DNA from 2 places in the Streptomyces sp. TG1A-8 genome. Region 2 is predicted to be linked to the other one. Evidence: riboswitches for the same ligand, from Rfam matches in the RefSeq annotation. Region 2 holds a riboswitch; the other holds the start of a gene.
The links. A riboswitch is a leader RNA that binds a small molecule or an ion and turns the genes downstream of it on or off. The one in region 2 is predicted to bind glycine.
Positions count from the first base shown of each region.

Region 1: linked by a shared signal. The riboswitch ahead of gcvT (glycine cleavage system aminomethyltransferase GcvT) and the one ahead of gcvP (aminomethyl-transferring glycine dehydrogenase) in region 2 are both predicted to bind glycine.

Region 1 covers NZ_JASTLB010000001.1:2,262,992-2,278,574, reverse strand. Annotated here, with positions in the region: gene glyA (serine hydroxymethyltransferase) at 1-1,184, opposite strand, end outside; gene gcvH (glycine cleavage system protein GcvH) at 1,199-1,576, opposite strand; gene gcvT (glycine cleavage system aminomethyltransferase GcvT) at 1,685-2,812, opposite strand; glycine riboswitch at 2,966-3,065, opposite strand; gene QQY24_RS09465 (AAA family ATPase) at 3,219-3,887, shown strand; gene QQY24_RS09460 (enhanced serine sensitivity protein SseB) at 3,952-4,719, shown strand; gene QQY24_RS09455 (enhanced serine sensitivity protein SseB C-terminal domain-containing protein) at 5,017-5,811, shown strand; gene QQY24_RS09450 (ABC transporter permease) at 6,174-7,172, shown strand; gene QQY24_RS09445 (ABC transporter substrate-binding protein) at 7,207-8,973, shown strand; gene QQY24_RS09440 (ABC transporter permease) at 9,046-10,053, shown strand; gene QQY24_RS09435 (ABC transporter ATP-binding protein) at 10,050-11,144, shown strand; gene QQY24_RS09430 (ABC transporter ATP-binding protein) at 11,141-12,589, shown strand; gene QQY24_RS09425 (trimeric intracellular cation channel family protein) at 12,780-13,439, shown strand; gene QQY24_RS09420 (thioesterase family protein) at 13,593-14,453, shown strand; gene QQY24_RS09415 (TIGR03086 family metal-binding protein) at 14,440-15,039, opposite strand; gene QQY24_RS09410 (YafY family protein) at 15,141-15,583, shown strand, end outside.
Region 2 covers NZ_JASTLB010000001.1:5,912,748-5,928,330, reverse strand. Annotated here, with positions in the region: gene QQY24_RS26160 (glutamate--cysteine ligase) at 1-1,238, opposite strand, end outside; gene QQY24_RS26155 (hypothetical protein) at 1,816-2,400, shown strand; gene QQY24_RS26150 (DUF5999 family protein) at 2,749-2,955, shown strand; partial or broken gene QQY24_RS26145 (amino acid transporter) at 3,060-3,829, shown strand; gene QQY24_RS26140 (molybdopterin-binding protein) at 3,900-4,295, shown strand; gene modA (molybdate ABC transporter substrate-binding protein) at 4,512-5,339, shown strand; gene modB (molybdate ABC transporter permease subunit) at 5,336-6,193, shown strand; gene QQY24_RS26125 (ABC transporter ATP-binding protein) at 6,252-7,337, shown strand; gene QQY24_RS26120 (molybdopterin-binding protein) at 7,366-7,785, shown strand; gene gcvP (aminomethyl-transferring glycine dehydrogenase) at 7,836-10,721, opposite strand; glycine riboswitch at 10,889-10,983, opposite strand; gene QQY24_RS26110 (PRC-barrel domain-containing protein) at 11,102-11,473, shown strand; gene QQY24_RS26105 (DNA polymerase IV) at 11,519-12,931, opposite strand; gene QQY24_RS26100 (MerR family transcriptional regulator) at 13,000-13,680, opposite strand; gene QQY24_RS26095 (bifunctional nuclease family protein) at 13,936-14,409, opposite strand; gene QQY24_RS26090 (MerR family transcriptional regulator) at 14,496-15,233, opposite strand; gene QQY24_RS26085 (FHA domain-containing protein) at 15,271-15,583, opposite strand, start outside.

The sequences.
Region 1 (15,583 bases), 3.6 Mb from region 2:
GGCTTGAGCGTCTCGGCGATCACGTCCGCGACCTCGGCGAAGTCCTCGGCGGTGAAGCCGCGGGTGGCCAGTGCGGGCGTGCCGATCCGCAGGCCCGACGTGACCATCGGCGGGCGCGGGTCGTCCGGGACCGCGTTGCGGTTGACCGTGATGCCGACCTCGTGCAGCCGGTCCTCGGCCTGCCGGCCGTCCAGCTCGGAGGCGCGCAGGTCCACCAGGACGAGGTGGACGTCCGTGCCGCCGGACAGGACGTTCACGCCGGCCGCGCGGGCGTCGGCGGCCGTCAGCCGCTCGGCGAGGATCCGCGCTCCCTCCACGGTACGCCGCTGGCGCTCCTTGAACTCCTCCGAGGCGGCGACCTTGAAGGAGACCGCCTTGGCCGCGATCACGTGCTCCAGGGGACCGCCCTGGAAACCGGGGAAGACGGACGAGTTCAGCTTCTTCGCGAACTCCTGCCGGGCGAGGATGACGCCGCCGCGCGGACCGCCCAGCGTCTTGTGCGTGGTGGAGGTGACGACGTCGGCGTACTCGACCGGGTTCGGGTGCAGGCCCGCCGCGACCAGGCCCGCGAAGTGCGCCATGTCGACCCACAGGTACGCCTCGACCTCGTCGGCGATCCGGCGGAACGCGGCGAAGTCCAGCTGCCGCGGGTACGCCGACCAGCCGGCGATGATCACCTTCGGGCGGTGCTCCTTGGCCAGCCGCTCGACCTCGGCCATGTCGACCAGGCCGGTCTCCGTGTCCACGTGGTAGGCGACCACGTCGAACTGCTTGCCGGAGAAGTTCAGCCGCATCCCGTGGGTGAGGTGGCCGCCGTGCGCCAGGTCCAGGCCGAGGATGGTGTCCCCGGGCCGGGCCAGCGCGAAGAGGGCCGCCTGGTTGGCGGAGGCGCCGGAGTGGGGCTGCACGTTGGCGTACTCGGCGCCGAACAGCTCCTTGATCCGGTCGATGGCGATCTGCTCGGCGACGTCGACGTGCTCGCAGCCGCCGTAGTAGCGGCGGCCCGGGTAGCCCTCGGCGTACTTGTTGGTCAGGACCGAGCCCTGCGCCTCCATCACCGCCAGCGGCGCGAAGTTCTCGGAGGCGATCATCTCCAGCGTCGACTGCTGGCGGACCAGCTCGGCGTCGACCGCGGCGGCGATCTCCGGGTCCAGCTCGTGCAGGGGCGTGTTCAGGACAGTCATACGGCCACGACTCCTCAGCCGGCGTTCTGGGCGGTGTACTCGTCGGCCGAGAGCAGGCCGGCCGGCTCCTCCGTGACGCGCACCCGGAACAGCCATCCGCCCTCGAAGGGGGCGGAGTTCACCAGCGAGGGGTCGGCGACGACGTCCTCGTTGATCTCGGTGATCTCACCGGTGACCGGCGAGTACAGGTCGGAGACCGACTTGGTCGACTCCAGCTCGCCGCAGGTCTCGCCCGCGGTCACCGTGGAGCCGACCTCGGGGAGCTGGGCGAAGACGACGTCGCCGAGCGCGTTGGCCGCGAACTCGGTGATGCCGACCGTCGCGACGCCGTCCTCGGCGGCGGACAGCCACTCGTGCTCCGTGCTGTAGCGCAGCTGCTGGGGGTTGCTCATGGCCTGAATTCTCCTGTACGCGGGGGAGTGCTGGTGAAGGGGGGAGTGCTGAGGGCGCGCGTGAGCGGTGCCGGTGTGCCCGACATCACCGCCGCGGGCACGGCGGTGTCACTTCCGGCGCTTGTAGAAGGGCAGTGCCACGACCTGGTACGGCTCGTGGGTGCCCCGGATGTCCACGCCGACGCCCCCGGTGCCCGGCGCCGCGTACGCCGCGTCGACGTAGGCCATGGCGATCGGCCTGCCCAGGGTGGGGGAGGGGGCGCCGGAGGTGACCTCGCCGATCCGGGCGCCGCCCGCGACGACGGCGTACCCGGCGCGCGGCACCCGGCGGCCCTCGGCGACCAGGCCCACCAGGACCCGCGGCGGGTTCTCCCGGGCCCGGGAGGCGGCCTCGGCCAGCGCCTCGCGGCCCACGAAGTCGCCCTCCTTCTCGAACTTCACCACCCGGCCGAGCCCGGCGTCGAACGGCGTCAGGGACGTGGTCAGCTCGTGCCCGTACAGCGGCATGCCCGCCTCCAGGCGCAGCGTGTCCCGGCAGGACAGGCCGCACGGCACCAGGCCGACGCCCTCACCGGCCCCGGTCAGCGCCTGCCACAGCTCCACGGCGTGCTCCGGCTTCACGAACAGCTCGAAGCCGTCCTCGCCGGTGTAGCCGGTACGGGCGATCAGTGCCGGCACGCCGGCGACCGTGCCGGGCAGGCCGGCGTAGTACTTCAGGCCGTCCAGGTCGGCGTCCGTGAGGGACTTCAGGATGCCGGGGGACCGCGGGCCCTGGACCGCGATCAGGGCGTACGCGTCCCGGTCGTTACGGACCTCGGCGGCGAAGCCCCCGGCCCGCTCGGTCAGCGCGTCCAGCACCACCTGGGCGTTGGAGGCGTTGGCCACGACCAGGTACTCCGCCTCGGCCAGGCGGTAGACGATCAGGTCGTCCAGGATGCCGCCGTCGGCCCGGCAAATCATGGTGTAGCGGGCGCGGCCGACGCCGACGGAGGCGATGTCGCCGACCAGGGCGTGGTTCAGGAGGGCGGCCGCTCCGGCGCCGGTGACGGTGATCTCGCCCATGTGGGAGAGGTCGAAGAGGCCGGCCCGGGTCCGCACGGCGATGTGCTCGTCGCGTTCGGAGCCGTAGCGCAGGGGCATGTCCCAGCCGGCGAAGTCGGTCATCGTCGCGCCGAGCGAGCGGTGCAGGGCATCGAGCGCGGTACGGCGCGGTCCGGTGGGGTCGGTGCTGCTCATCGGTCGGTCGTCTCCCAGGGATGACGGGCGAGGAATCTTCCTCCCCATCTGTCATCGGAACCTGAGAGGTTCGCCGCGACCCTCGCTGGGAGTGGTCGACGGCTTGCACCGTGGGTGGGACCGCCGTCACGGCGGCCCGCTTTTCAGATGTGCCTCGCCCGCGCGGTAACGGGGCCTGAGAGATTCAAGGGAGGGACTTGCTCCTTCGGCGCCCCGGCGTCAGTGCTGCCGGGGACTCTCCCGCGCGGATTCAAGCGGCCGGTATGCAGTTGGGGGGCACACTATAGCGGCTCGTCGTGACGGACCTGTGGTCGAACGCGCACCGAACCGCCGGACATCGGGCATTACCTTCCCTTTACACGCGACGGGCATGAGACGACCGTGCCCACTGGGGAGGACGATCACGGTGAACAGGACCACGGCCTGCGCCGCCACCGCCGGTGTCGCGGTACCGCAGCAGCCCTCCGCCCCGGCCCGCCGGCGCGCGGCCGGGCGCCCGGCCCCGGTCGTCCGTGACCTGCGCGACCGCGCCGGCCGCAGTCCGCACGCCCTGCTCTTCGGCCCCCGCGACCTGGTGGTGGTCACCGGCCTGCCCGGCAGCGGCAAGTCCACGCTGATGCGCCGCGCCGTCCCCGGTCACCGCGTCGACTCCCAGGACGCCCGCGACCGCTGGGCGGCCCGCCTGCCCCGCCGCCTGCCGTACGCCCTCTACCGCCCCCTGGTCCGCCTCGCCCACTACGCCGGGCTGCGCCGCGTCCTGCGCACCGGGGAGGGAGCCGTCGTGCACGACTGCGGCACCCAGGCCTGGGTGCGCGCCTGGCTGGCCCACGAGGCGCGCCGCCGCGGCGGCACCCTGCACCTGCTCCTGCTCGACGTCGCCCCCGGCACCGCCCGGGAGGGCCAGCGCGAGCGCGGCCGGGGCGTGTCCCGGTACGCCTTCCGGCGCCACCGCAGGGCGAGCGCCCGCCTGCTGGACGCGGTGGAGAGGGGGGAGCCGCCCGCGGGATGCGGCTCGGCGGTCCTGCTGGACCGGGCCGCGGCGGACGCCCTGCGGCGGATCGTGTTCACCGGCTGAGGACCGCCCCGGGCACCCGTTAGCCTTTTGGGCCACAGCACGGTTCTCGGCAGGCGGTAGGCAGATGGACTTCCCGGCACAGGCGCACCCCCACCCGCACGGCGGTTGGCCCGGCAACGAGCTGGAGGAGGTGCTCTCGGTCTCCCTCGGGGCACCCGGCGCCGGCGGCCGGATCGTGGAGGTCCTGGGCCGCAGCTTCGTCTGGGTCCCGCTGCCCAACGGCGGCGGCCCGCACAGCGGCGCGCTGGACCTGCCCACCCTGGAGATCGACGGCCAGGTCTACGTGCCGGTCTTCAGCTCCGAGGAGCAGTTCCGCCAGGCGGCCGGCTCCCACCTGTCCTACACCATCGCCCCGGCCGTGGAGTTCGCCCGCGGCCTGCCCCCGCAGGCGGGCATCGCCGTCAACCCCGGCGGGGTGGTCGGCGTCCCGCTCCCGCCGGAGGCGGTGGCCGAGCTGTGCCGGACCGGCCGCACCCCGCTGGACGGACCCGGCTCCGGCGGCCGCGTCCGCCTCTTCGAGCCCGACTGGCAGGACGACCCGGTCGACTTCCTCTCCGCCGCCTCCGCCGAGTTCGCCGGGACGGGCGTGGTCCTGGCGGCCCGCCGCTGCCTGGCCGCCGTCGAGACGGCCGAACCGGTGATGTTCGTGGGCGTGGAGCTGTCCCAGACGGAGGGCGACCTCAGGGCCCTCCCCCTGGAAGCCCTCGGCAGGGCCCTCGGCAGGGTCCCGGTCAGGTGGCCGGTCAACCTGGTGCTGCTGGACGTGGCCCAGGACCCGGTGGCCGACTGGCTCAGGACCAGCGTCCGTCCCTTCTACCAGTTCGGCCACTAGGGTCTTTCGTTCGGATCCGGCCGGATCGGGGAGCGGGGTCCGGCGCCGTGCACCGCGAGGCGGGGGAGGGCGTCACGGCGCAGCCGCGGCAGCCGCGGCAGCCGACGACGGCGCGGCGGGGTGCGGTGCCGGGGCCCGCGAGCCCGGCGGGGTCCGGACGACGGGCCCCAGCGGCCGGCACCGCCGCCCGGCCCGGGGGACGCCGGGGGCCGCGGACGGACACCGGGCCCCGGGCCACCGGACGCATAAGCTGTCCCCCACACGCGGGGCACTCCACGAGAAGGGGCGGTAAGACAGGTGAGCGCGAGCCCGAGCGGCAGTGTCGAACACATGCTGCGCCAGGTCACCCCCGGGCGCTACGACGCCTACGAGGCACTGCTGCGCGCCCTCGCCACCCCGTCCTCCGGCCAGGTCTGGATGCTGCTGTGGCACGGCCAGGCCGGATCCCCGGACGCCCAGTACGGGAACATGGAGGTGGACGGCTTCCCCTACGCCCCCTGCGTGACGTCCGCGCAGGAGTTGTCGGCCAGTGGCTGGAACCGCTCCTACGAGGTGGCCGACGGGCTCGACGTGGCCCGCACGCTCTACCCGGACCACTACGGCCTCTGGCTCAACCCGCACGCCCCCGGCGGCGGCGTCGGCGTCCCCTGGCCGGACCTGCGCCGCATCGCCACCGGCCTGGACCGCCAGCCCGCCGGCCCGCTGCGCCTGTCCGAACCCGGCATCGAGATCCCGCAGTTCTACGCCCTGCTCGCGCAGAACGCCCACCGCACCCCGGCCCTGCGCTCGCTGCGCCGCGCCTGGGTGCAGCCCGCGCTCGGCGCGCCGTACCTCGCCCTGGGCCTGGACGTGTACGACACCTCCCCGGCCGCGGTGGACTCGGTGCGCGCGATGATGCAGCAGTCCGTCGGCGCCGTCCCCGAGGGGCTGCCCGTGTCGACGGTGGCGATGACCGACGAGCACGACCCGGTCGTGATGTGGATGCGGGCCAACGCCCGCCCGTTCTACGACCGCGGGGCCCACGCGGCGCCGCCCCCGCCGCAGGCCCCGGCCACCGGGTACGGCTACCCTCCGGTAGGCAGCGGCTACTGACAGGTCCGCCGGCGGTCCGCCGGAAACGGCGCTGGGGAGTCCCGGCGGCAGGATCCACGTTCCCGGCCCGTCTCTTCGCGCGTAGATGACGGCCGAACGTCCCGAACCACGCAAAAATTGTCGTTAGGTCCCAACTGCCCCGCGTCCGTTCGCCGTTACCCGCCGATCGGATAACGGAATCCCCCGGACTGCATCACGGTTGCGCATACTTTCCCCGTCCCCCCTGGCGGGTGATCGCGACGAAGCTGAAGACTCGCGACTCAGACACGAGTCCGCAGGCCTCGTGATCGATGGCAAGTCGACAAAGCCGCAATCCGCGGCAGGCGCAGGCCGGTCACCACCGGCGAGAGGGGTCGCTCACCGTGACCGCACCGATCGAGACCACCGGGGCGGCAGCCGAGGCACAGCCGGAGGCTGTGCTGGAGGGTGCCGGTAAGGGGCAGATCGAGGGTCGTTCCCTGGGCCAGATCGCGTGGTCCCGGTTCAAGAGGGACAAGGCCGCCGTCGCCGGCGGCGTCATCGTGATCCTGCTGATCGTCCTCGCGATCCTCTCGCGCCCCCTCCAGGCCCTGTTCGGCCTCGACCCCAACGCCTTCCACCAGGACCTGATCACTCCCGACACCTCCCTGCCCAAGGGCAGTTGGGGCGGGATGAGCCTGGACCACCTGCTGGGCGTGGACCCGAAGTTCGGCCGCGACATCGCCACCCGGATCCTGGAGGGCTCCTGGGTATCGCTGGTCGTCGCGTTCGGCGCGACCATCCTGTCCAACGTCATCGGCGCGATCCTGGGCGTGGTCGCGGGCTACTACGGCGGCCGGGTCGACTCGGTCATCAGCCGGCTGATGGACACCTTCCTCGCCTTCCCCCTCCTGCTGTTCGCCATCGCGATCTCCGCCACCCTGCAAGGCGGCGCGTTCGGCCTCAACGGGCTGCCGCTCCACCTGAGCGTGCTCATCTTCGTCATCGGCTTCTTCAACTGGCCCTACCTGGGCCGGATCGTCCGCGGCCAGACCCTCGCCCTGCGCGAGCGCGAGTTCGTGGACGCCTCCCGGGGCATGGGCGCCAAGGCCCCGTACATCCTGTTCCGGGAGCTGATGCCCAACCTGGTCGGCCCGATCATCGTCTACTCGACGCTGCTCATCCCGACCAACATCCTCTTCGAGGCGTCGCTGAGCTTCCTCGGCGTCGGCATCCAGCCCCCGCAGGCGTCCTGGGGCGGCATGCTCCGCGAGGCGGTCACCTACTACCAGGTCGATCCCCAGTACATGATCGTTCCTGGACTCGCCATCTTCGTGACCGTCCTGGCGTTCAACCTGCTGGGCGACGGTCTCCGCGACGCTCTCGACCCGCGCAGCCGCTGACGCCTGCCGCGAGAGCCCGAAAATTTTCCGATCAATGGAGGGGAAAGCTCCCATCATGCGAAGGTCAGCGCTGGCCGCCACCGCGGCCATCGGCTCCGTCAGCCTGCTTCTCGCGGGCTGCAGCAAGGCCGATGACAACCAGAAGGACAACACGTCGGCCGGGGCCAACGCCGCGACCAAGGGCGTCGTCAACGCGTCCGACAAGAAGGGCGGCACGCTCACCTACGAGCTGTCCGACGTCCCGGACTCGTTCGACCCCGGCAACACGTACTACGCGTACATGTACAACCTCAGCCGGCTGTGGGCGCGTCCGCTGATGACCTTCCAGCCGGGCCCCGGTTCGAAGGGCAACACCCTCGTCCCGGACCTCGCGGCCAGCAAGGGCGTGTCGAGCGACGGCGGCAAGACCTGGACGTACAAGCTGCGTGCGGGCCTGAAGTACGAGGACGGCACGCCGATCACCTCGAAGGACGTCAAGTACGCCGTCGAGCGCTCCAACTTCGCGCGTGACGTGCTCTCCCTCGGCCCGAACTACTTCCAGCAGTTCCTGGCCGGCGGCGACAAGTACAAGGGCCCCTACAAGGACAAGAGCGCCAAGGGCCTGTCCTCCATCGAGACGCCGGACGACACCACGATCGTCTTCCACCTGAAGCAGGCCTTCCAGGAGTTCGACTACCTGGTCGCGGCCCCGCAGACGGCTCCGGTGCCGCAGGCCAAGGACACGGGCGTCGACTACGTCAAGCACATCGTCTCCTCGGGCTCGTACAAGTTCCAGAGCTACGACGACGGCAGGCAGGCCGTCCTCGTGCGCAACGCCAACTGGGACGCGAAGACCGACCCGCTGCGCAAGCAGCTGCCGGACAAGATCGTCGTCAAGCTGAAGGTCAACCCGGAGACCATCGACCAGGACGTCCTGGCCGGTGACGCGATCGACCTCGCCGGCACGGGCGTCCAGGCCTCCACGCAGGCCAAGGTGCTCACCGACAACTCGAAGAAGGCCGCCACGGACAACACCTTCGGCGGCCGCCTGGTGTACATGGCGATCAACACCAAGGTTGCGCCGTTCGACAAGGCCGAGTGCCGCAAGGCCGTGCAGTACGCGATCGACAAGGTCTCGGTGCAGACCGCCGAGGGCGGCCCGGTGCGCGGCGACATCGCCTCCACCGTCCTGCCGCCGGACATCCCGGGCTACCAGAAGTCCGACGTCTACGCCTCCTCGGGCAACAAGGGCGACGCCGCCAAGGCCAAGGCGCAGCTGAAGGCCTGCGGCAAGTCCTCGGTCACGACCAACATCTCGGCCCGCTCGGACCGCCCGCAGGAGATCGACGCCGCCACGGCGATCATCAACTCGCTGAAGAAGGTCGGCATCAACGCCAACCTGAAGCAGTACCCGTCGGGCAAGTACTTCACCGACTACGCCGGTGTGCCGAAGTTCACCGAGAAGCAGAACATCGGTCTGATCATGATGCAGTGGGGTGCCGACTGGCCCTCCGGCTACGGCTTCCTGCAGCAGATCCTGAACGGCAAGGCGATCAGCCAGTCCGGTAACACCAACCTGTCGCAGTACGACAGCAAGGCGGTCAACGACCTGCTGAGCAAGGCGATCGGCACCCAGGACGACGCCGAGCGCAACAGCCTCTACACGCAGATCGACAAGAAGACCATGGACGATGCCGTCCTCGTCCCGCTGACCTACTTCAAGGTCCTGCTGGCCCGCCCGCAGAACTACACCAACCTGGTTTCCACGGCGGCCTTCAGCGGTCAGTACGACTACCTCAACATCGGCGTCGCGTCGAAGTAGCAGCCTCGGAAGGCAGGTGAAGGCATTGGCGCCCGCGGGCTTCGCGGCCCGCGGGCACCAGCGCCGGTCCCCGTGATCTCGTACATCCTCCGCCGGACGTTCGCGGCAGTGATCCTGCTGCTGGTCGTCTCCGCGGTCACCTTCGCCATCTTCTTCCTGCTGCCGCGGCTCGTCGGCCAGACGGCGGACCAGCTGGCGCAGCAGTACATCGGCAAGAGCCCGTCCAGGGCGGACATCGCCGCTGTCAAGCACAACCTCGGTCTGGACCAGCCCGTCTACGTCCAGTACTGGCACTTCATCAAGGGGATCGTGGCCGGCGCCACCTACGACCTCGGCCCCACCACGGTGCACTGTGACGCGCCCTGCTTCGGTTACTCCTTCAAGAACCACCAGGCGGTCTGGCCGGAGCTCACCTCGCGTCTTCCGATCACCCTCTCACTGGCCGTGGGCGCTGCCGTCCTGTGGCTGGTCTCGGGCGTGGTGGCCGGTGTCGTCTCGGCGCTGAGGCCGCGCTCGGTGCTCGACCGGGCCTTCATGGGCGTCGCGCTCACCGGCGTCTCGCTGCCCATGTTCTTCACGGGCAACCTGGCGATCCTGCTCTTCGAGTACCAGTGGCCGATCTTCGGCAAGACCTACGTCCCGTTCACCGAGAACCCCTCGCAGTGGGCCAACACCCTCTTCCCGGCGTGGTGTTCGCTCGCCCTGCTGTACTCCGCCATCTACGCGCGGCTCACCCGCTCGGGCATGCTGGAGACGATGAACGAGGACTTCATCCGCACGGCCCGGGCGAAGGGCCTGCGGGAGCGCACCGTCGTCACCCGGCACGGACTGCGCGCCGCCCTCACCCCGATCATCACGGTCTTCGGCATGGACATCGGCCTGCTGCTCGGCGGTGCCGTGATCACGGAGTCGGTGTTCTCGCTGCCCGGCATCGGCCAGTACGCGGTGCAGGGCATCACCGACAACGACCTGCCCAAGATCCTCGGCGTGACGCTCCTCGCCGCCTTCTTCGTCGTCTTCGCAAACCTCCTGGTGGACGTGCTCTACGCCGCCGCCGACCCGCGGGTGAGGCTCTCGTGACCGAACTCTCCAAGACCGGCGCCACGGCGGGGGAGCCCGCCCCCGCCCGCCGGGCGCCCGAAGCCTTCCTGGAGGTCCGCGACCTCAAGGTGCACTTCCCGACCGACGACGGCCTGGTCAAGTCCGTCGACGGGCTCAGCTTCTCGCTGGAGAAGGGCAGGACCCTCGCCATCGTCGGCGAGTCCGGCTCCGGCAAGTCCGTCACCTCGCTGGCGATCATGGGCCTGCACCGGCTCGGGGCGCGCGGCAAGAACGTGCAGATGTCCGGCGAGATCTGGCTGGACGGCAAGGAGCTGGTCTCCGCGGCCCCGGACGAGGTGCGCAAGCTCCGCGGCCGGGAAATGGCGATGATCTTCCAGGACCCGCTGTCCGCGATGCACCCGTACTACAAGATCGGCGACCAGATCGTCGAGGCGTACCGGGTGCACCACGACGTCAGCAGGAAGGTCGCCCGCAAGCGGGCCGTGGAGATGCTCGACCGGGTCGGCATCCCCGAGCCCGCCAAGCGCGTCGACGGCTACCCGCACGAGTTCTCCGGGGGCATGCGCCAGCGCGCCATGATCGCGATGGCGCTGGTGAACAACCCCGAGCTGCTCATCGCGGACGAGCCGACCACCGCCCTCGACGTGACCGTGCAGGCGCAGATCCTCGACCTGATCCGGGACCTGCAGAAGGAGTTCGGCTCCGCGGTGGTCATGATCACCCACGACCTCGGCGTGGTCGCCGAGATCGCCGACGACGTCCTGGTGATGTACGGCGGCCGGTGCGTGGAGCGCGGCCCGGCCGACGAGGTCTTCGAACGGCCGCAGCACCCCTACACCTGGGGCCTGCTCGGCTCGATGCCCCGCATCGACCGCGAGACCTCCGAACGGCTCATCCCGGTCAAGGGCTCGCCGCCGAGCCTCATCAACGTCCCCTCGGGCTGCGCCTTCCACCCGCGCTGCCCGTACGCGGACATCCCCAAGGGGAACGTCACCCGCACGGTGCGCCCCGAGCTGGAACTGGTGGGCACCGGGCACTGGTCCGCCTGCCACCTCCCGGCCGAGGACCGTGAGCGGATCTGGACCGAAGAGATTGCGCCGAAGCTGTGAGTGAGACCAAGAAGACGGACGGGGCCGTGGTCCCGCAGCAGGCGTCCGCTCCCGGGGACGGTTCCGCGGACCGCGAGGTGCTGCTCAGGGTCGAGGGACTGACCAAGCACTTCCCGATCAAGAAGGGCATCCTGCAGCGCCAGGTCGGCGCCGTGAAGGCCGTCGACGGCATCGACTTCGAGGTGCGCAAGGGCGAGACCCTGGGCGTGGTGGGCGAGTCGGGCTGCGGCAAGTCGACCATGGGCCGGGTCATCACCCGCCTCCAGGACCCGACCGGCGGGAGGATCACGTTCGAGGGCCAGGACATCACACGGCTGTCGAGCGGCCGGATGCGCCCGCTGCGCCGCGACATCCAGATGATCTTCCAGGACCCGTACGGCTCCCTGAACCCCCGCCACACCATCGGCTCGATCGTCTCGGCGCCCTTCCGGCTCCAGGGCGTGGAGCCCGAGGGCGGGGTCAAGAAGGAGGTCCAGCGGCTGCTGTCGCTGGTCGGTCTCAGCCCCGAGCACTACAACCGCTACCCGCACGAGTTCTCCGGCGGCCAGCGCCAGCGCATCGGCATCGCCCGCGCGCTCGCCCTGAAGCCGAAGCTGGTCGTCGCGGACGAGCCGGTGTCGGCGCTCGACGTGTCGATCCAGGCCCAGGTCGTCAACCTCATGGACGACCTCCAGGAGGAACTGGGCCTCACCTACGTGATCATCGCGCACGACCTCTCGGTGGTCCGGCACGTGTCGGACCGGATCGCGGTGATGTACCTGGGCAAGATCGTCGAGATCGCCGACCGCACCTCGCTGTACGAGGCGCCGATGCACCCGTACACCAAGGCGCTGATGTCGGCGGTGCCGGTGCCGGACCCCCGGCGGCGGGGTGCGAAGAGCGAGCGCATCCTGCTGCGCGGTGACGTGCCGTCGCCGATCGCCCCGCCCTCGGGCTGCCGCTTCCACACCCGCTGCTGGAAGGCGACGGAGATCTGCCGGACGACCGAGCCGCAGCTCGTGGAGCTGAGGGCCGGCCAGCGGGTCGCCTGCCACCATCCGGAGAACTTCGCCGACCAGGCCCCGCAGGACACGGTCCTGCTGTCGGCGGCGAAGGAGGCTTCGCAGCTGGTGCCGGACGCGGTGGTCTCCGACGGCGCGGCGCGCGGGGCGGCGGCGTCCGCGCGGGCGGCGGCCCCCGGGGACGCCGCCGCCCGGGAGGCCGGCACCGCGGCTGCCGGGGACACGGCCGGCGAGGGGACCGCGCCGGCGGCCGGTCCGGGGACCGGTCCGGGGGACAGGGTCTCGACCGGGAAGGCCGCGCCCGGGGCCGACGGGCCCGTCGAGGAGGCCACCGGCTCCACCGGTGCCGCCGCCGACGCCCCGTCCGGGGCGCCGGAGGCCGTCGCCGAGCAGACGGCGCGCGAGGCCGGGACCGCGGCTGCCGGGGACACGGCCGACGAGTAGCCCGTGCCGGGCCGGCCCGCGCCGGCCCGGCACGCGTACCGCACACCGAGGGCCGCCGCGACCGCGACGGCCCTCGGTGTGCACCGGCCGGTCCGAGGCCCCGCCCGTGTGAGCGTCCACACCGCGGGAAGGCCGTCCGGTGAGCCTTGCTTCGCAAGGCTCACACGCGCCGGCGGGTGAGAATGTCCGGGTGCAGCTCCAGCAACTCTTCAGTCCCTCCGTCCAGCACACGCTCGACGTCATCGGCATCTTCGTGTTCGCGATCTCCGGCGCGCTGCTGGCCGTCCGCAAGAACTTCGACGTGTTCGGCATCGCCGTGCTCGCCGAGGTCACCGCGCTGGGCGGAGGGATGTTCCGCGACCTGGTCATCGGGGCCGTGCCCCCGGCCGCGTTCACCGACCTCGGCTACTTCGTCACCCCGCTGCTCGCCACGCTCGTGGTGTTCTTCCTGCACCCGCACGTGGAGCGGATCCAGGCGGCCGTCCTGGTCTTCGACGCGGCCGGCCTCGGCCTGTTCTGCGTCAGCGGTACGACCAAGGCGTACGACCACGGGCTCGGCCTGACCGCGTCCGCGACCCTGGGCCTGGCCACCGCGGTCGGCGGCGGCGTGCTGCGCGACGTGCTCGCCAACGAGGTGCCGTCGCTGCTGCGCTGGGACCGCGACCTGTACGCGGTCCCGGCGATCGTCGGTGCCACGATGGTGGTGCTGTGCATCCGCCACGACGTCCTGACCCCGCTCACCAGCGCCCTCGCGGTCGTCACGGCCTTCGTCCTGCGGCTGCTCGCGATGCGGTTCCACTGGCGGGCGCCGCGGGCGTGGAACCGGCGCTCGACGGTGACCGAGGACTAGACGCGGGTGCTCCCGCGGGGCGCGGGCGGGCCGACGGGGGACCCGTCCCGGTCCGGGGAGCCGTCCGGCCCCCGGTGTCCGGCGGGCCGGTCCGCCATCCCGCCGGACCGTTCAAAGCTACCGCTTAGTAATCTCTTGTTGTACCGTTCAGCCATGTCAGAAGCAGCTTCCGCACCCGCCACGCGGGCCGTGATCGGCGACAGCGAGTTCGACCGCGACACGGCCGTCGTCCGGCGCGGTCCCGGCGTGTACGACATCGACCTCTCCGCCGGCTGGACCATCATCAACGCCGTCAACGGCGGCTACCTGCTGGCCGTGCTCGGCCGGGCCCTCGCGGACGCCCTGCCGCACCCGGACCCCTTCACCGTCTCCGCGCACTACCTGACCGCGTCCCGGCCCGGCAGGGCGGTCGTGCGCACGCAGACCGTGCGCACCGGCCGCACCCTCTCCACCGGCCAGGCCTCGCTCTTCCAGTACGACGACGAGGGCGACGAGGTCGAACGCATCCGCGTCCTCGCCTCCTACGGCGACCTCGCCGCACTCCCCGACGACGTCCGCACGACGGCGACCCCGCCCGCGATCCCGCCCCTGGAGCGGTGCTTCGGGCCGGACGACTCACCCGCTCCGGTCCCCGGCAGCTCGGCCATCACCGACCGCCTGCTGCTCAAGCTGGACCCGGCCACCCTCGGCTGGGCGCTGGGCGCCCCCTCCGGCAAGGGCGAGATGCGGGCCTGGTTCGGCCTCGCGGACGGCCGCGACGCCGACCCGCTGTCCCTCCTGCTCGCCGTGGACGCCCTGCCGCCCACCGCCTTCGAGATCGGCCTCAAGGGCTGGGTGCCCACGATCGAACTCACCGTCCACGTCCGCCACCGCCCGGCCCCCGGCCCGCTGCGGGTGTCCATCACCACCCGCAACCTCGCCGGCGGCTTCCTGGAGGAGGACGCCGAGGTCTGGGACAGCGAGGACCGCCTGGTCGCCCAGTCGCGCCAGCTGGCCCGCGTCAGGCTCGGCTGAGCGGCGCACGCCCCATCCAGGCCGCCAGCCGCTCGTAGGCCCCGGCCCCCTCGGAGGCCTCGCGGCGGGCGTCGAAGGGGGTCGCGGCGTCCCGGGGGCGGGAGTCGGGCAGCACGCGCCGCGCGTTGGCGAGGGCGAACTCGGCCAGTTCCGGGTCCAGTCCGTGCGGGCGGCCCAGGGCCTCGGCGAGGTCCCAGGTGTGGGTGACGATCTCCATGACGTAGCCCGACAGGGCCGCGTGGCCGGGGACCTCGCCCCAGGGCACCCGCACCGTGGTGGTCATGCGCTCGTCGCTCTCCCAGGCCTTCAGCACCCGGGCGCGCACCTCGTCGTAGGCCGCCGCCCAGCCGTCGTCCCCGACGCCCCCGACGGACGGGTCCACCGCGAACCCGTCGCCGCCCTCGCCGACCACCGCGGTCCGCCGGGTGCCGCCGACGACGTGCGCCAGCAGGGCCCGTACGTCGTACTCGGAACAGGGCGTCGGGTCGCCGAGCTGCTCGGGGCGCACCGTCCTGATGACGGCCGCCGCCTGCTCGGTGGCGCGGGTGTAGACGGGGCGCGGGTCGGTGAAACCGGTGGTGGTCATGGTGTGCCTCTCCGTTGGTCGGTACGCCGAGGATGCGCGGATAACCTGACAGAACCCGTCAGCATTTGCGCCGGGTTCCGCGGCGGCGGAATCCTTGGCGCGTGAAGTCCGACCGGCTGCTGTCGATCCTGCTGCTCCTGCAGACCCGGGGCCGCGTCCCCGCGCGCGAACTCGCCGGCCGGCTGGAGGTGTCGGTCCGCACCATCTACCGGGACGTCGAGGCGCTGTCCGCCTCCGGCGTCCCCGTCTACGCCGAGCGCGGCCGGCACGGCGGCATCGAACTCCTCGCCGGGTTCCGCACCGACGTCACCGGGCTGACCGCCGACGAGTCCCGGGCCCTGTTCGTCCTGGCCGCCCGGGGCGCCCACGCCGCGCTCGGCCTGGACGCGGCGCTCGGCTCGGCCCTGCGCAAGGTGATGGCGGCCCTGCCGGAACCGCACCGGCCCGCCGCCGAGGCCGCCGGCCGCCGCATCATGGTGGACGCCACCCGCTGGCGCGGCGGCCCGCACCGGACCGTCGACCTGGAGGTGCTGCAGGACGCGGT
Region 2 (15,583 bases):
ACCAGGGTGACGGCGTCGACCTCGCCCGTGCCGCCGTAACGCCCCCGCCGGGGCCAGACGAAGCGCGCGTCGATGCCGTGCCGGCACGCCGCGTCGAAGTTGGCCTCGGCCGCCTCGAAGGGCAGCCGGGTCCACACCGGCCGCGCCTCCTCGGCGAGGGCCCGCACCAGGCCGTAGTAGAAGGCCGCGTTGGCGATCACGTCGGTGATGGTCGGGCCGGCCGGCAGCACCCGGTTCTCCACCCGCAGGTGCGGGACCCCGTCCGCGATGTCGAACACGGGCCGGTTCCAGCGGTACACCGTGCCGTTGTGCAGGACGAGTTCGGCGAGCTTCGGGATGCCGCCGGCGTCGAGGACCTCCAGCGGGTCCTCGTCGTCGCAGATCGGGATCAGGGCCGGGAAGAAGCGCAGGTTCTCCTCGAACAGGTCGTACGCCGAGGTGACCCACCGCTCGCCGAACCAGGTGCGCGGCCGTACGCCCTGCGCCTGGAGTTCGGGCGGGCGGGTGTCGGTGGCCTGCAGGAACAGCGGCGGGCGGGACTCGCGCCACAGCTCGTGCCCGAACAGGAACGGCGAGTTGGCGCCGACGGCGATCTGCGCGGCGGAGGCCGCCTGCGCGGCGTTCCACACGTCGGCGAACCGGTCCGGGGTGACCTGGAGGTGCAACTGCACGGAGGTGCACGCGGCTTCGGGCACGATGGACTTCGAGGTGCAGGTCAGATGCTCCACCCCGTCGATGTCGAGGCGGAAGTCCTCCCCCCGGGCGGCCACGATCTGGTCGTTGAGCAGGGTGTAGCGGTCCGCCTCGGAGAGGTTGGAGGACACGAGGTCGTCGCGGCCCAGGGTGGGCAGAATGCCGATCATCACGATCCCGGCGTCCACCTCGCCGGCCTTGCGGTCGGCGTACGCGAGCGAGGTGCGCAGTTCCTCGGCGAGCTGGTCGAATACCCTGCCGCCCAATCGGTGCGGAGTGATGTTCACTTCCAGGTTGAACATGGCCAGTTCTGTTTGGAAATCACGGCTCGCGATGCGCTCCAGTACTTGACCGTTCAGCATTCTGGGCATGCCGTCGGAACCGGCGAGATTCAATTCGATCTCCACCCCCATGAGGTTCTTGGGGCGGTCGAACCGCTTCTCCGCCAGCAGTCGCTCCAGTCCTGCCAGGCACTTTTGCAGCTTTTCGCGGTAGCGCTGGCGATCGGACAGGTCGAACTGCCCTGCCACGACCTTCTCCCCCATCGAAATGTCCCTCCATCGGATGGGCGGGCCGAGCTCCGGCCGCCGGGGTCCCGGGTCAGGTGGGATGATGCCCAGCGGAAGCGATCGATAACGTCCCGCGCGGCCCCGGTACCCGCTACCCTCTTGTGTGTTCCCTGCGGCACATTCACGAGGCATGCTGCAGTATGGACCTTCGGGTGCCCCGATCGCCTCGTGAAAAACGCCGACGACATTCGGCCGTCCACTGCGGCGGTACATTCCGAGGTCAGGAGCGCGGACCGGGGCGGGAAATCGGGACGAATACCTCGGATCGGCGGCCGAATGGCCCCTTGCCCGGTCCACCGGAATCCGATAGCCGAAACACCGGGTGAACACCTGTCGTATAAACTTCGCGAACAAGGCCGAAGGTTGGCGCCCGCGGTCCGGTTCGCCGTGCTCCTGCCGTGTTCCAGCCGTCAAGGTGACGGGCGGCAGGCCTCGGCCGCACCTCTCGTGCACCCACCCGGGCCCCCACCTCTCAGGCCACCCGTGAGCAGACAGCGTCGTCCGCCCCACCCTCCTCGCGCCGCCGCGCCTGTCGAACGAGAGGCGACCCACCATGCCGCTGCACGTGCCCCCTGCCCCCGCGCCCGCCTTGCGCTCCGTCCTGACAGCCCTCGGTTCCCCCAGTGCGGTCCGAGAGGCCCGCACCCCCGCCCTGCGGGCCGCACAGGGGCCCACGACTCCCGAACTCCCGCTTCCCGTCCACGTACTGGACCGGATCACCCCGCAGGGGCTGTCCGCGACCAGACTGGCCGGCTGGCGCTTCCTGATCCGGTGCGGCGAGCGTGCGGTGGCCGCGGCCGACACCATGCTGACCGCCGACGGCTGGGCCTTCTCGCACTTCTTCGAAGGTCCCTACATCGCCTCCACCGAGCGCGCGGTCCAGCAGGCCGAGGCGCTCCCGCAGCCGTACCAGCCGCGCCTGCTGTCCGTACCCGGCCTGTACATGCTCACCCTGTGGCTGCACGGCGACTGCGCGGCCGAGGCCGCCGAGGGCCACCCGGTCGCCAGCGACCTGCTCGTCCCACTGGCCCCGGCACCGCCCGGCATCTCGGCCCACCGGCCGCACCGGGTCGCCGAACTGCTTCCCGTGCTGACCCATCGGGCGACTCCCGTTCCACTGCTCGGCTCACCTGCCTGAACGACGCCCGCGTACCCCGCCGACCGCCAGGGAAGCGGGGTACGACTGTTTTTCCGGCCCCGTTCCACCGCCGGGCGGCCCGGTGACGCTCACGGGAGCCTTCACCTGCTCCGACGAGCCGGAACGGCGGTCCCTTCCCCGCGGACCAGTCCCATGTGACCCCCTCGAACCACCCGAACGGACGATGGAATCGGATTGAACCGTCCGCGCGGGTGACGCGTCGTGGACCCGTGGGAAGCGGTGCTGCGAAACACCTGCGGAATGGCGCCCGGAGGGCAACACTGGATTCCGACCGACCAGTCTTCACGGGGGATAGACATGACCACGACAAAGCGAGAGATCCCGCCCATGTGCCAGCACCAGCCGCCGTGCCCGCCAGCCGAGTCAGCCGACCGGGAGTCCGCCCGCCTCGCGGCGCACCACCCGGAGCAGGGCTGGAGCCTGCTGTGCAACGGCGTCCTGCTCTTCGAGGACACCGGCGAGCTCCTGCCCGACGGCCGGGTCATCGACCCGCACCGCCCGCTGGGTGCGGACCGGGTGATGAGCGCGGCCTGAGCACCTCCCGGGCGGTCACCCGCACCGTCCGGTGAGCCGGGGCCGGAGGCACACCCGCGGTGCGCGCCGGCCCCGATGCGCGTCCGGCGCCGACGGCGGTGGGGGTGACGCGGATCTTCGACGCCGACGTCGACGAGCAGGGCAGCACCTACGCCACCGGCGTGCTGGTGCGGATCAGTTCGGCGGCGATCGCGGTGACCATCGCCGCGCGCAGGAGGAAGCGCGGCTGGACCGTCGCGTTCGCGGTCATCTCGGCGGTGTTCCTCTGCACGAGCGTCGTCCACGTCGTCGAGCGGCCGGACGGCGTGAGGATCGGCGCCTGCTTCAATCACGGGCATCACCCTCGTCTCGCCGCCGTCCCGGCCGGCCCGCGCCTTCGACTGCGGGTGCCCGGCGTGACCCCGGGCCCGCTGGCGGAACGCCTCGTGCGGGACGCGGCCGCCCGCAGGACGCGGTTCGTCGCCGACGAGCGCGACCGGCGCGACCGGGCCCAGTACCGCGACAAGATCGAGCAGGTCCGGGCCGGCAACGACCTGCCCGGGCAGAGGACTTCGTCTTCGTCGAGGTCGCGGTGACCGACCCGTCCGGGTTCGGGACGGGCCTGACCGTGCGCGGCGAGATCCTGCACCACCGCCACCGCGTCCTGACCGTGGAGCCGCCCTCCGTCCCCGACGCCCCGGTCGCGTTCCTCCTCCGCGTCCGGGGCCCCACCGGCTGCGCACCGCACGTCCACTTCGAACGACCCGAGGGCAACCCGTTCAGGAACTTCCTGCGCTTCTTCCTCCTCGGACGGGGCGAGGTCGCCCCGGTCACCCGGGAGGTCCCGTGCGAGGCGGGACCGCACCGGGCCCGGCGCCCCCGCGTCCACACCGGCCGACGCGCCCGTGCCGGCGCCGGGCACCCGCCCGCGCGGGCTGCCCGGCGGTGGCCCTATCGTGACCGGCATGCAGTCCTACACGATCGGCCAGGCGGCGCGGCTGCTCGGCGTCAGCCCGGACACCGCCCGCCGCTGGGCCGACGCCGGCCGGGTGGCCACCCACCGCGACGAGTCCGGGCGACGGCTCATCGACGGGCGGGACCTCGCCGCCTTCTCGGTCGAGCTGGCCAGGGCCGGCGGCGGCGAGGAGGGCGCCTCCTCCACCTCGGTCCGCAACGCCTTCCCGGGCATCGTCACCGCCATCAAGCTCGGCGACGTCGCCGCCCAGGTGGAGATCCAGGCGGGGCCGCACCGGCTGGTCTCCCTGCTGACCCGGGAAGCCGTCGAGGAACTGGGACTCGAGGTCGGCGTGGAGGCCACCGCGCGCGTCAAGTCCACGAACGTACACGTCGACCGCGTCTGACCGCGCCCGGCGGAGCGCCTCCCGGTGGCCACGCGGAAGGCACCGCGGGAACGCACATGCCACCCTTCCGCCCCCGCACTCCCGCTCATGCGACCCGACGGAGGATTCCTGCCTGGCACATGCGGCAGTATCATCACGGCACGCACGTGCCCGACCGCCACAGGGCGCGACAGCGCGCGGCAGCCGTTCGCCAGGACCCGAGGAGCAGATCCCGTGATGACCCGTTCCGCGCACCGGACCCGGACGCTGCGGCTGGCCGGCGCCGGGGCCGCCGCCCTGCTGGCACTGAGTGCCTGCTCCTCCTCCGGCGACTCCCCGGACGCCGCGCCGGACGAGCCGGGCGCCTCCGGCTCCTCCCCTTCCGCGCTGTCCGGCACGGTCACCGTGTTCGCGGCGGCCTCGTTGCAGGAGAGCTTCACGACGCTGGGCGAGGAGTTCGAGCGGCAGCACCCCGGCACCCGGGTGAGCTTCAGCTTCGGCGGCAGCGACACCCTGGCCGCGAACATCACCGCGGGCGCCCCGGCGGACGTGTTCGCCGCGGCCAGCACCACGACCATGGGCATCGTGACGGGGAAGGAGGACACGGCCGGTACCCCGGCCACCTTCGCCCGCAACCGGCTGGAGATCGCCACCCTGCCGGGCAACCCCGACAAGGTGTCCTCCCTGAAGGACCTCACCAGGCCCGGCCTGAAGGTCGTGCTGTGCGACAGGACGGTGCCGTGCGGTGCCGCCGCCCGGAAGGCCCTGGAACAGGGCGGCCTCGAGCTCACGCCGGTGTCCTACGAGCAGGACGTCAAGAGCGCCCTGACGAAGGTGGAGCTAAAGGAGGCCGACGCGGCCGTCGTCTACAGGACCGACGTGCGCGCGGCCGGTGCCAAGGTGCGGGGCGTGGAGTTCCCCGAGGCGGCCGGGGCGGTCAACGACTATCCGATCGCCCTGCTGAAGAACGCGCCCAACGCACGGGCCGCCAAGGCGTTCGTCGCGCTGGTCCGGTCCGCCGAGGGCCGGAGGGTCCTCGGCCGGGCCGGGTTCCTCAAGCCGTGACCCCGCTCGACCGGCCCCGCGCCGCGGCCGGCCCCCGCACGGACGGACCGCCGCGCCGCCGCGTCCGCGCCGGCCGGCGCGGTGCTCCCCTCCCGCTGCTCGTGCCGGGCGTGGTGGCGCTGGCCTTCCTGCTGCTGCCCCTGGTCGCGCTGCTCGTGCGCGCCCCCTGGCGCGGCCTGCCGGAGCAGCTGACCGGCACCGAGGTGTGGCAGGCGCTGCGGCTGTCCCTGGTGAGTGCGACCGCGGCGACCGCCGTGAGCCTCGTCCTGGGCGTACCGCTGGCCTGGCTGCTCGCGCGGACGGACTTCCCCGGCCGCGGACTCGTCCGGGCCCTGGTGACCCTGCCGCTGGTGCTGCCACCGGTGGTCGGCGGTGTGGCCCTGCTGCTGGCCCTCGGCCGCAACGGGGTCGTCGGCCGGTGGCTCGACGCCTGGTTCGGCGTGACCCTGCCGTTCACCACCACCGGGGTGGTGGTCGCGGAGGCGTTCGTCGCGATGCCGTTCCTGGTGATCAGCGTGGAGGGCACGCTGCGCGCGGCCGACCCGCGCTTCGAGGAAGCGGCCGCCACCCTCGGCGCCTCCCGCTTCACCGCGTTCCGCCGGGTCACCCTGCCGCTGATCGCCCCGGGCATCGCCGCGGGCGCCGTCCTGGCCTGGGCCCGCGCGCTCGGTGAGTTCGGCGCGACGATCACCTTCGCGGGCAACTTCCCCGGCCGTACCCGCACGATGCCCCTCGCCGTCTACCTCGCCCTGCAGAACGACCCCGAGGCCGCCATCGCCCTCAGCCTGGTCCTGCTGGCCGTGTCCGTGGCCGTGCTCGCCGGTCTGCGCGACCGGTGGATGACGGGAGCGTGACGGTGAGGCGAGGACGCGCGGCGGACCTCCGCCCGCCCGCCCGGGAAGGACGCCCCTCATGACCGGCACCGGTGCCCGCACGACCGGCCCGGACCCCGCGGGCGGCCAGGGCCTCGACGCCCGGCTCGTCGTCGCACGGGGCTCCTTCCGGCTCGACGTGGCCCTGAGCGCCGCCCCCGGGGACGTGGTCGCGCTGCTCGGCCCCAACGGTGCCGGCAAGACCACCGCCCTGCGCGCCCTCGCCGGACTCGTCCCGCTCTCCGACGGCCACCTGCGGCTGGACGGCACGTCCCTGGAGCGGACCCCGCCGGAGTCCCGCCCGGTCGGCGTGGTCTTCCAGGACTACCTGCTCTTCCCGCACCTGTCCGCCCTGGACAACGTGGCCTTCGGACCGCGCTGCCGGGGCGCCGGCAGGGCCGGGGCCCGCGCGCAGGCCGCCGCCTGGCTGGAGCGCATGGGCCTCGCCGACCACGCCCACGCCAAGCCGCGCCGCCTGTCCGGCGGCCAGGCCCAGCGGGTGGCCCTGGCCCGGGCGCTGGCCACCCGGCCCCGGCTGCTGCTGCTGGACGAACCGCTCGCGGCCCTGGACGCCCGGACCCGCGTGGAGGTCCGCGCCCAGCTCCGCCGCCACCTGGCCGCCTTCGAGGCGGTCGCCGTCCTCGTCACGCACGACCCGCTGGACGCCATGGTGCTCGCGGACCGGCTGGTGGTCGTCGAGCACGGCCGGGTCGTGCAGGAGGGCGCGCCGGCGGACATCGCGCGCCGCCCGCGCACGGACTACATCGCGCAGCTGGTCGGCCTCAACCTCTACCGGGGGCAGGCCGACGGGCACGCGGTGCGGCTGGCCGCCGGAGCCGGGATCACCACCACCGAGGCCCTGTCCGGACCGGTGTTCGTGGCGTTCCCGCCGTCCGCCGTCACGCTGTTCCGGGACCGGCCCACCGGCTCCAGCGCCCGCAACCTGTGGCACTGCCGGGTCACCGGCCTGGAGACCCACGGCGACCGGGTCCGCGCCGACCTCACCGGCGAGCTCCCCCTGGCCGCCGACCTCACCACCGTCGCCGCGGCCGAACTGGACCTGCACCCGGGCGCACCGGTCTGGGCGACCGTGAAAGCGACGCAGACCCACACGTACCCGGCCTGAGCGGACATCCGCTCTACGGTGGGTGCCCATGACACTGAGCATCCGCAACCAGCTCCCCGGCACCGTCACCGCCGTCCGGCCCGGCGAGGTCATGGCCACCGTCGAGATCCGCCTGGACGGCGGTCAGGACCTCGTGACGGCCATCACCCTGGAGGCCGTGGAGGAACTCGGCCTCGTCCCGGGCACCGCCGTCCGCGCCCTGGTGAAGGCCACGGAGGTCTCCCTCGCCACCAGCCGGGCCGACGGCCTGTCGATCCGCAACCGGCTTCCCGGCACGATCACCCGGCTCCGGACCGGCGAGGTCATGGCCACCGCGAAGGTCGCCGTCGACGGCGGTGAACTCACCGCGGCCGTGACGAAGGACGCGGCCACCGAGCTGGGCCTGTTCGTCGGCTCCGCCGTCATCGCCCTGATCAAGGCGACCGAGGTGTCGCTGGCGACGGTGTGACACGCGTGGGGCCCCGCCCGGACCGCCGGGCGGGGCCCCACCGGGCCCGCTCAGTCCTCGTACGCGTCCAGCGGCGGGCAGGAGCAGACCAGGTTGCGGTCGCCGAAGGCCTGGTCGATCCGGCGCACCGGCGGCCAGTACTTGCCGGCGGCCGGGACACCGGCCGGGAACACGGCCTCCTCGCGGCTGTACGGGTGCTCCCACTGCCCGCCGAGCGCCCGCGCGGTGTGCGGGGCGCCCCGCAGCGGGTTGTCCTCGGCCGGCCACACGCCGGAGCCGACCTTGTCGATCTCCGCGCGGATGGCGATCATCGCGTCGCAGAACCGGTCCAGCTCGGCCAGGTCCTCGGACTCGGTCGGCTCGATCATCAGCGTGCCGGCCACCGGGAAGGACATCGTCGGCGCGTGGAAGCCGTAGTCGATGAGGCGCTTGGCCACGTCGTCCACGCTCACTCCGGTCGCCTTGGTCAGCGGGCGCAGGTCGATGATGCACTCGTGCGCGACCAGGCCGCCGGGCCCGGTGTAGAGCACCGGGTAGTGCGGCTCCAGGCGCTTGGCGATGTAGTTCGCCGAGAGCACGGCCACCTGCGTGGCCCGCTTCAGTCCCTCGCCGCCCATCAGGCGGACGTACGCCCAGGAGATGGGCAGGATGCCCGCGCTGCCCCACGGCGCCGCCGAGACCGGGCCGACGCCCGTCTCCGGACCGGCCGCGGGCTGCAGCGGGTGGTTGGGCAGGTACGGCGCCAGGTGCGCGCGGACCGCGACCGGGCCGACGCCGGGGCCGCCGCCGCCGTGCGGGATGCAGAACGTCTTGTGCAGGTTCAGGTGGGAGACGTCACCGCCGAAGTGGCCGGGCCTGGCCAGGCCGACCAGGGCGTTGAGGTTGGCGCCGTCGACGTAGACCTGGCCGCCCGCGTCGTGCACCCGGGCGCAGATGTCGGCGACGTGCTCCTCGAAGACGCCGTGCGTCGAGGGGTAGGTGATCATCAGCACCGCCAGCTCGTCGCGGTACTGCTCGATCTTCGCCCGCAGGTCCTCGACGTCGATCTCGCCGTCCCCGGCGGTCTTGACGACGACGACCTTCATGCCGGCCATCACGGCGCTGGCGGCGTTGGTGCCGTGCGCGGAGGAGGGGATGAGACACACGGTGCGCCGGTCCTCGCCGTTCGCCCGGTGGTAGCCGCGCACGGCGAGCAGACCGGCCAGCTCGCCCTGGGAACCGGCGTTCGGCTGGAGGGAGACCTTGTCGTAGCCGGTGACCTCGGCGAGCCGCTCCTCCAGCTCGCGGATGAGCGTGAGGTAGCCCTCCGCCTGCTCGGCGGGCGCGAAGGGGTGCAGCCCGCCGAACTCGGGCCAGGTGACCGGCTCCATCTCGGTGGTCGCGTTGAGCTTCATGGTGCACGAGCCCAGCGGGATCATGCCCCGGTCGAGCGCGTAGTCGCGGTCGGCCAGCCTGCGCAGGTAGCGCAGCATCGCGGTCTCGGAGCGGTGCTCGTGGAAGACCGGGTGGGTGAGGTAGTCGTCGGTGCGCAGCAGCGACTCGGGCAGCGCGTCCGCCGCGGCCTCGTCCAGCGCCGCCACGTCCCCGTCGACGCCGAAGGCGGACCACACGGCGGCCAGCTGGGCCCGGCCGGTGGTCTCGTCGCAGGCCGCGCTGACGTGGTCGGCGTCCACCAGGCGCAGGTTGACCCCCTTGTCACGGGCGGCGGCGACGACCTCGGCGGCCCTGCCGGGCACGCGCGCGGTGACGGTGTCGAAGAAGGCGCCGTGGACGGTCTCGACGCCGCCGGCCCTCAGGCCCTCGGCGAGGATCGCCGCGTAGCGGTGGGTGCGGCGGGCGATGGTCCGCAGGCCCTCCGGGCCGTGGTAGACGGCGTACATGCCGGCCATCACCGCGAGCAGCACCTGGGCGGTGCAGATGTTGCTGGTGGCCTTCTCCCGGCGGATGTGCTGCTCACGGGTCTGCAGCGCGAGGCGGTACGCCCTGTTGCCGTCGGCGTCGACGGAGACGCCGACGAGACGGCCGGGCAGGCTGCGCGCGAACGTCTCGCGCACCGCCATGTAGCCGGCGTGCGGACCGCCGAAGCCCATCGGGACGCCGAAGCGCTGGGTGGTGCCGACGGCGATGTCCGCGCCCAGCTCGCCCGGCGAGGTCAGCAGGGTCAGCGCGAGCAGGTCGGCGGCGACGGTGACGAGGGCGCCCAGCTCGTGCGCCTGGTCGATGACCGGCTTGATGTCGCGTACGGCTCCGGAGGCGCCCGGGTACTGCAGCAGCACGCCGTTGATCTCGCGCTCGGCGATCTCGGCCGGGATGCCGTCGCCGAGGTCGGCGACGACGACCTCGACACCGGTCGGCTCCGCGCGCGTCCGGATGACGGCGACGGTCTGCGGCAGCGCGTCCGCGTCGACCAGGAAGAGGCCCTTCTTGTTCTTGCCCATCCGCCGGGACAGCGCCAGCGCCTCGGCGGCGGCCGTGCCCTCGTCCAGCAGGGATGCGCCCGAGGTGGGCAGGCCGGTGAGGTCGGCGACCATCGTCTGGAAGTTCAGCAGCGCCTCCAGCCGCCCCTGGGAGATCTCCGGCTGGTACGGCGTGTAGGCCGTGTACCAGGCCGGGTTCTCCATGACGTTGCGCAGGATGACCGGCGGGGTGAAGGTGCCGTGGTAACCGAGCCCGATCATGGGGTCGAGGACCTGGTTGCGGTCGGCGAGCGAACGCAGTTCGGCGAGCACCTCGGCCTCGGTGCGGGCGCCGGGCAGGTCGAGGGCGTCGGCGTTCTTGATCACGTCCGGGACCGCGGCGGCGGTCAGCTCGTCCAGGGAGCCGTAGCCGACGTGCGCGAGCATCTTGGCCCGCGCCTCCTGGTCGGGCCCGATGTGGCGCTGCTCGAAGGGGATGCCCGCTTCGAGCTCGGAGAGCGGAATGCGATGGGCGGTCATTGCGGAGGCCTCCTGGTCTGACGCGACCTGCGGGGGGCACCCCGGCGGGGGTGCCCGGACGGCCTCCCCCTCTGTCATCACGACCTGAGAGCTTCACCGGGCACGCCCGGCTTTCCCCGTCGGTGAGGGCGGAGGCCGTCGGCACCCGCCCTGCTTTCCAGAGTGGCCTCGTCCGTGCGGTACGTGGGCCTGAGAGATTCCGGGGAGGAGTTGCTCCTTCGGCGCCTCCGAGCTGGTCGGAGGACTCTCCCGCACGGGGTCGACAACCGTTGCCAGCCTACCAGCGAGGCCGACGCACGGGGTTTCGAGTGGCCGCCTCCTTCGATGTGCCCTTTCGTAGTGCTTACGGATGAGTTGCGACCACTGGAGGGAGAGGGACCGTGCAGACCGACATCGATCCGCGCCACCTGATCGGCCGCAGGGCGTTCGACCGCAATGGGACCAAGATCGGCACCATCGACGAGGTGTACCTCGACGACGCGACGGGGGCGCCGGAGTGGGCGGCGATACGCACCGGTCTCTTCTCCCGGGACGCCTTCGTCCCCCTGGAGCCCAGCGAACTGGTCGACGGCGCCCTCCAGGTCCCCTTCGAGCGCGCGCTCATCAAGGACGCCCCCGACTTCGGCGTCGGGCGCCACCTCTCCCCGGAGCAGGAACTCCAGCTCTACCACCACTACGGCCTCGACGTGGCCCCGCCCCCCACGGTCCCGGACCGCGACTTCGGCAGGCTGGCGGGCACGGAGGAGGGCTGAGGCTTGGCGCGGCCACCCGCCCGGGCGGGTGGCCGCGCCAAGCCCCTACGCTCCCCCGGCCGCCCGTCCCCGGCCCGGGGCGGCCGGAACGGGCGGCGCGGGTCCCCGCCCCGCGCCGCCCTCCGCGGTCCCCGGCACCAGCGGCAGCGGTTCCGCCGGCTCCAGGGCGGTGTCGTCGGCCCGGAACGTGCGGATCCGCCCCGGCTCCGAGTCCGGCGTCTCGAAGCGCACGGTGACCCGCCCCAGCCCGCTGCCCTGCACCCAGCCGTGCCCGTGTACGGCGTGCCGGACGTCCTGTCCCGCGCGCCACTGCCGTTCGGCCCGCTCCGGCTGCTCCTCGGCCGTCTCGGGCGCTGCCTCCTGCGCCGTCTCCACGACCCGCTCACCCGCCGCCTGCGCGAACAGGTCCTCCTGGGTGTAGTCGGCGAGCCCGGAGACGCCCACGCCGAGCAGCCGCACCCCGCCCGTGGTGTCCACGGCCTCCAGCAGCCGCGCGGCCGCCTCCCGGATCACCGCGGGATCGTCCGTGGGTCCCCTGAGCGTCTCGGAGCGGGTCAGCGTGGAGAAGTCGTACCGCCGCACCTTCAGCACGATCGTCCGCCCGGACAGGCCGGCGTCGCGCAGCCGCCGCACGCACCGGTCGGCGAGCCGCCGCACCTCCAGGCCGACCCGCAGCCGGTCGTGGATGTCCACGTCGTAGGTGTCCTCCACCGACACCGACTTCGTCTCCCGCTCGGCCACCACGGGCCGGTCGTCGCGTGCCAGCGCCATGGCGTACAGCGCGTGCCCGTGCGCCCTGCCCAGCAGCCGGACCAGTTCGTCCTCGCCCGCCTCGGCCAGCTCCTCCACCGTGGTGATCCCGGCCCGCCGCAGGTGGTCCCCGGTCGCCGGCCCGACCCCGGGCAGGGTGCGCACCGACAGGGGGGCCAGCAGCACACGCTCGGTCCCGGGCTCGATCAGGACCAGGCCGTCGGGTTTGGCGCGCTCCGAGGCGATCTTCGCCAGCATCTTGGACGCGGCGAGCCCCACCGACCCGGCGAGCCCGGTCACCGCCCGGATGTCCGCGCGCAGCCTCGCACCGGCCAGCCGCGCCGAATCCTCGTCCCGGGCCGATCCCCCGGCCTCCAGGTCCACGAACGCCTCGTCCAGGCTCAGCGGCTCCACGAGCGGCGACAGCTCCCGCAGCAGCGCCATCACCTGCTCGCTGACCGACCGGTAGAGCGAGAAGCGCGGCACGAGGTAGGCGGCGTTCGGGGCGAGCCGGCGCGCCTGGGCCATGGGCATCGCCGAGCGCACTCCGAAGACCCGTGCCTCGTACGAGGCGGTGGCGACCACCCCGCGCGGCCCGAGCCCGCCCACGACGACGGCCTTCCCGCGCAGGCTCGGCTTGGACGCCTGCTCCACCGAGGCGTAGAAGGCGTCCATGTCGAGGTGCAGGATCGTGGGCGCGTTTCTCACGTCTCCGATGCTGCACCACGCCACTGACAATGCGGCGCCCGGCGGGTGCCGGTCGCCGCACCGCGGCGTCAGACCGCCCGGTTGCGCCGCCGGGCCAGCTCGTCCGCGGGGTTGTGCCCGACGAGCGTCTCGCCGGTGTCCACGCGCTCCCCGTGCAGCTGCGAGAGCGCGCTCTCCACGTCCCGCCAGACCACTCCGACGGCGATGCCGAAGACGCCCTGACCGCCCTGGAGCAGGGCGTGGACCTCGTCCGGCGAGGTGCACTCGTAGACCGTGGCGCCGTCGCTCATGAGGGTCATCCGCTCCAGGTCGCGGAACCCGCGTTCCCTCAGGTGCTGGACGGTGGTGCGGATGTTCTGCAGCGAGACCCCGGTGTCCAGGAACCGCTTCACGATCTTCAGGACGACGACGTCCCGGAAGCTGTAGAGACGCTGGGTGCCCGACCCGTAGGCGGGCCGCACGCTGGGCTCGACCAGGCCGGTGCGGGCCCAGTAGTCGAGCTGCCGGTACGTGATGCCGGCGGCCGCGCAGGCCGTGGGCCCCCGGTAGCCGATCTCCTCGGACGCCATGGACGCCGCCCCTCCGCCGTCGGGCGCCGTCGGTCGCTGCGGAACGCGGTCGACCGCGCCGCCGGCCTGCGGACGATCCCCGCTCGAACGCGGCTGGGAGCTCGGGGAGGGGTACGGGCCGCTCTCCCCGAAACCGCGTCCGGGGGCACCCCCAGCCGTACCGTCGCCGCTGGTTCTCACGCCGACCTCCGTCCTTGACCTGCCTTCTCGACGGTAGGCAGTCACCTGGGGCGCGTCAACGATCGCCACACTCGGCACGCCGAGTGATAATCCCCCTGAGAGTGGTTTCCCGTGTCCCATCGCGGGGAAAGGCTAGCCGAATGCGCTCACGCGGAGCCGGAGGACGCTCTCAAGGGCCGGTGGCAATTGCCGCCGCACCGACCGCGGGGGGGCCGGGCGGTCGGCCGGGGTCCCCGGGCCGCCCCGCCGCCTTCCTCACTGGTTGCTGGTGCCGAAGTCCTCGGGCGAGATCTGGTCGAGGAACTCGCGGAACTTCTCCACTTCGTCCTCCTGCTCGTCCGGAATCGCGATGCCCGCGTCGTCGAGCACCGTGTCACTGCCGTAGATCGGCGTCCCCGTACGCAGAGCCAGCGCTATGGCATCGGAGGGACGGGCGCTCACCTCGACCCCGCTGGCGAACACCAGTTCCGCGTAGAAGACGCCCTCACGCAGATCCGTGATGCGCACTTCGGTCAGCTCCTGGCCGACGGCCTCCAGCACGTCCTTGAACAGGTCGTGGGTCAGCGGCCGCGCGGGGGCCATGCCCTGCTGGGCGAAGGCGATCGCCGTGGCCTCCCCCGGCCCGATCCAGATGGGGAGGTAGCGGTCGCCCCCCACTTCGCGCAGGAGCACGATCGGTTGGTTGGAGGGCATTTCCACCCGGACACCTACGACATCGAGCTCGTTCACACAGCAACCCTAGGCCGTGCCCGGGACGTTTGGGTAGTCGGGCCGGGAACAGGTGCCCGATCCGGAACACCGCGACGGCCGTCCGGTCAGGGCAGCCGCACCCCGAGGGCGGTCTGCACCAGCGCCGCGTGCAGCCTCACCGTGAGCGCCGCCAGTTCCTTCGTGCGGGCCTCGGCGTGGGCCCTGGTCTGCGGGTTGCGGTGGCGCCTCAGCGGGGCCACCACCTGGTCCACGAGCCCCGCCTCGCGGTCGGCGGCGGCCTTCATCACCCGCAGGTGGCGCGGCTCGATCCCGAACCGGCCCAGCTCGGTGATCAACGAGGCCACGGTGACGGCCTCGGCGTCGTAGGCCCCGTCCTCCAGCGCGGCGACGAGCCCGTAGGACTCCCACTCCCGCAGCACGTCCTCGCCGATCTGCGCCGCCGCCAGCAGCTCGGTCCGGCCCACCCGGGCGACCGTGGGCCGCTCCGGCGGCGCCGGCGCGTCCTCCCCGGTGCGCTGGCGCCCCACCACGGGCAGCGGCACGGCCTCGCCGCGCGCCACGGCGTCCAGGTGCTCCCGGATCACTTTGAGCGGCAGGTAGTGGTCCCGCTGCATCCTCAGGACGTGCGCGAGGCGCTCGACGTCCTGGGGACTGAACTTGCGGTACCCGGAAGGGGTCCGCTGCGGCTCCACGAGCCCCTCCGACTCCAGGAAGCGGATCTTGGAGATGGTGACTTCCGGGAACTCGTCGCGCAGCACGCCGAGCACCGTGCCGATGCTCATCGGCCCACTGTCCGTGGCGGCGGCACCGCTTCGGGCACCGCCGCTCGGTGTTCGAGGCATGGACCTTCCCTGGGGTCCCCGGACGGGCGTCCGGGGGTCAGATGCCGTGCCGGCTCGCGTAGAAGACCAGCCGGTACTTGCCGATCTGCACCTCGTCACCGTTCGACAGGGCGACCTGGTCGATCCGCTCGCGGTTGACGTACGTGCCGTTCAGGCTGCCCACGTCGGCGACCGTGAACGAACCGTCCGGGGAGCGCCGGAACTCCACGTGGCGGCGGGAGACCGTCACGTCGTCCAGGAAGATGTCGCTCTGCGGATGACGGCCCGCCGTGGTCAGGTCGCTGTCCAGCAGGAAACGGCTGCCCGAGTTCGGTCCCCGGCGCACCACCAGCAGGGCCGAACCCAGCGGC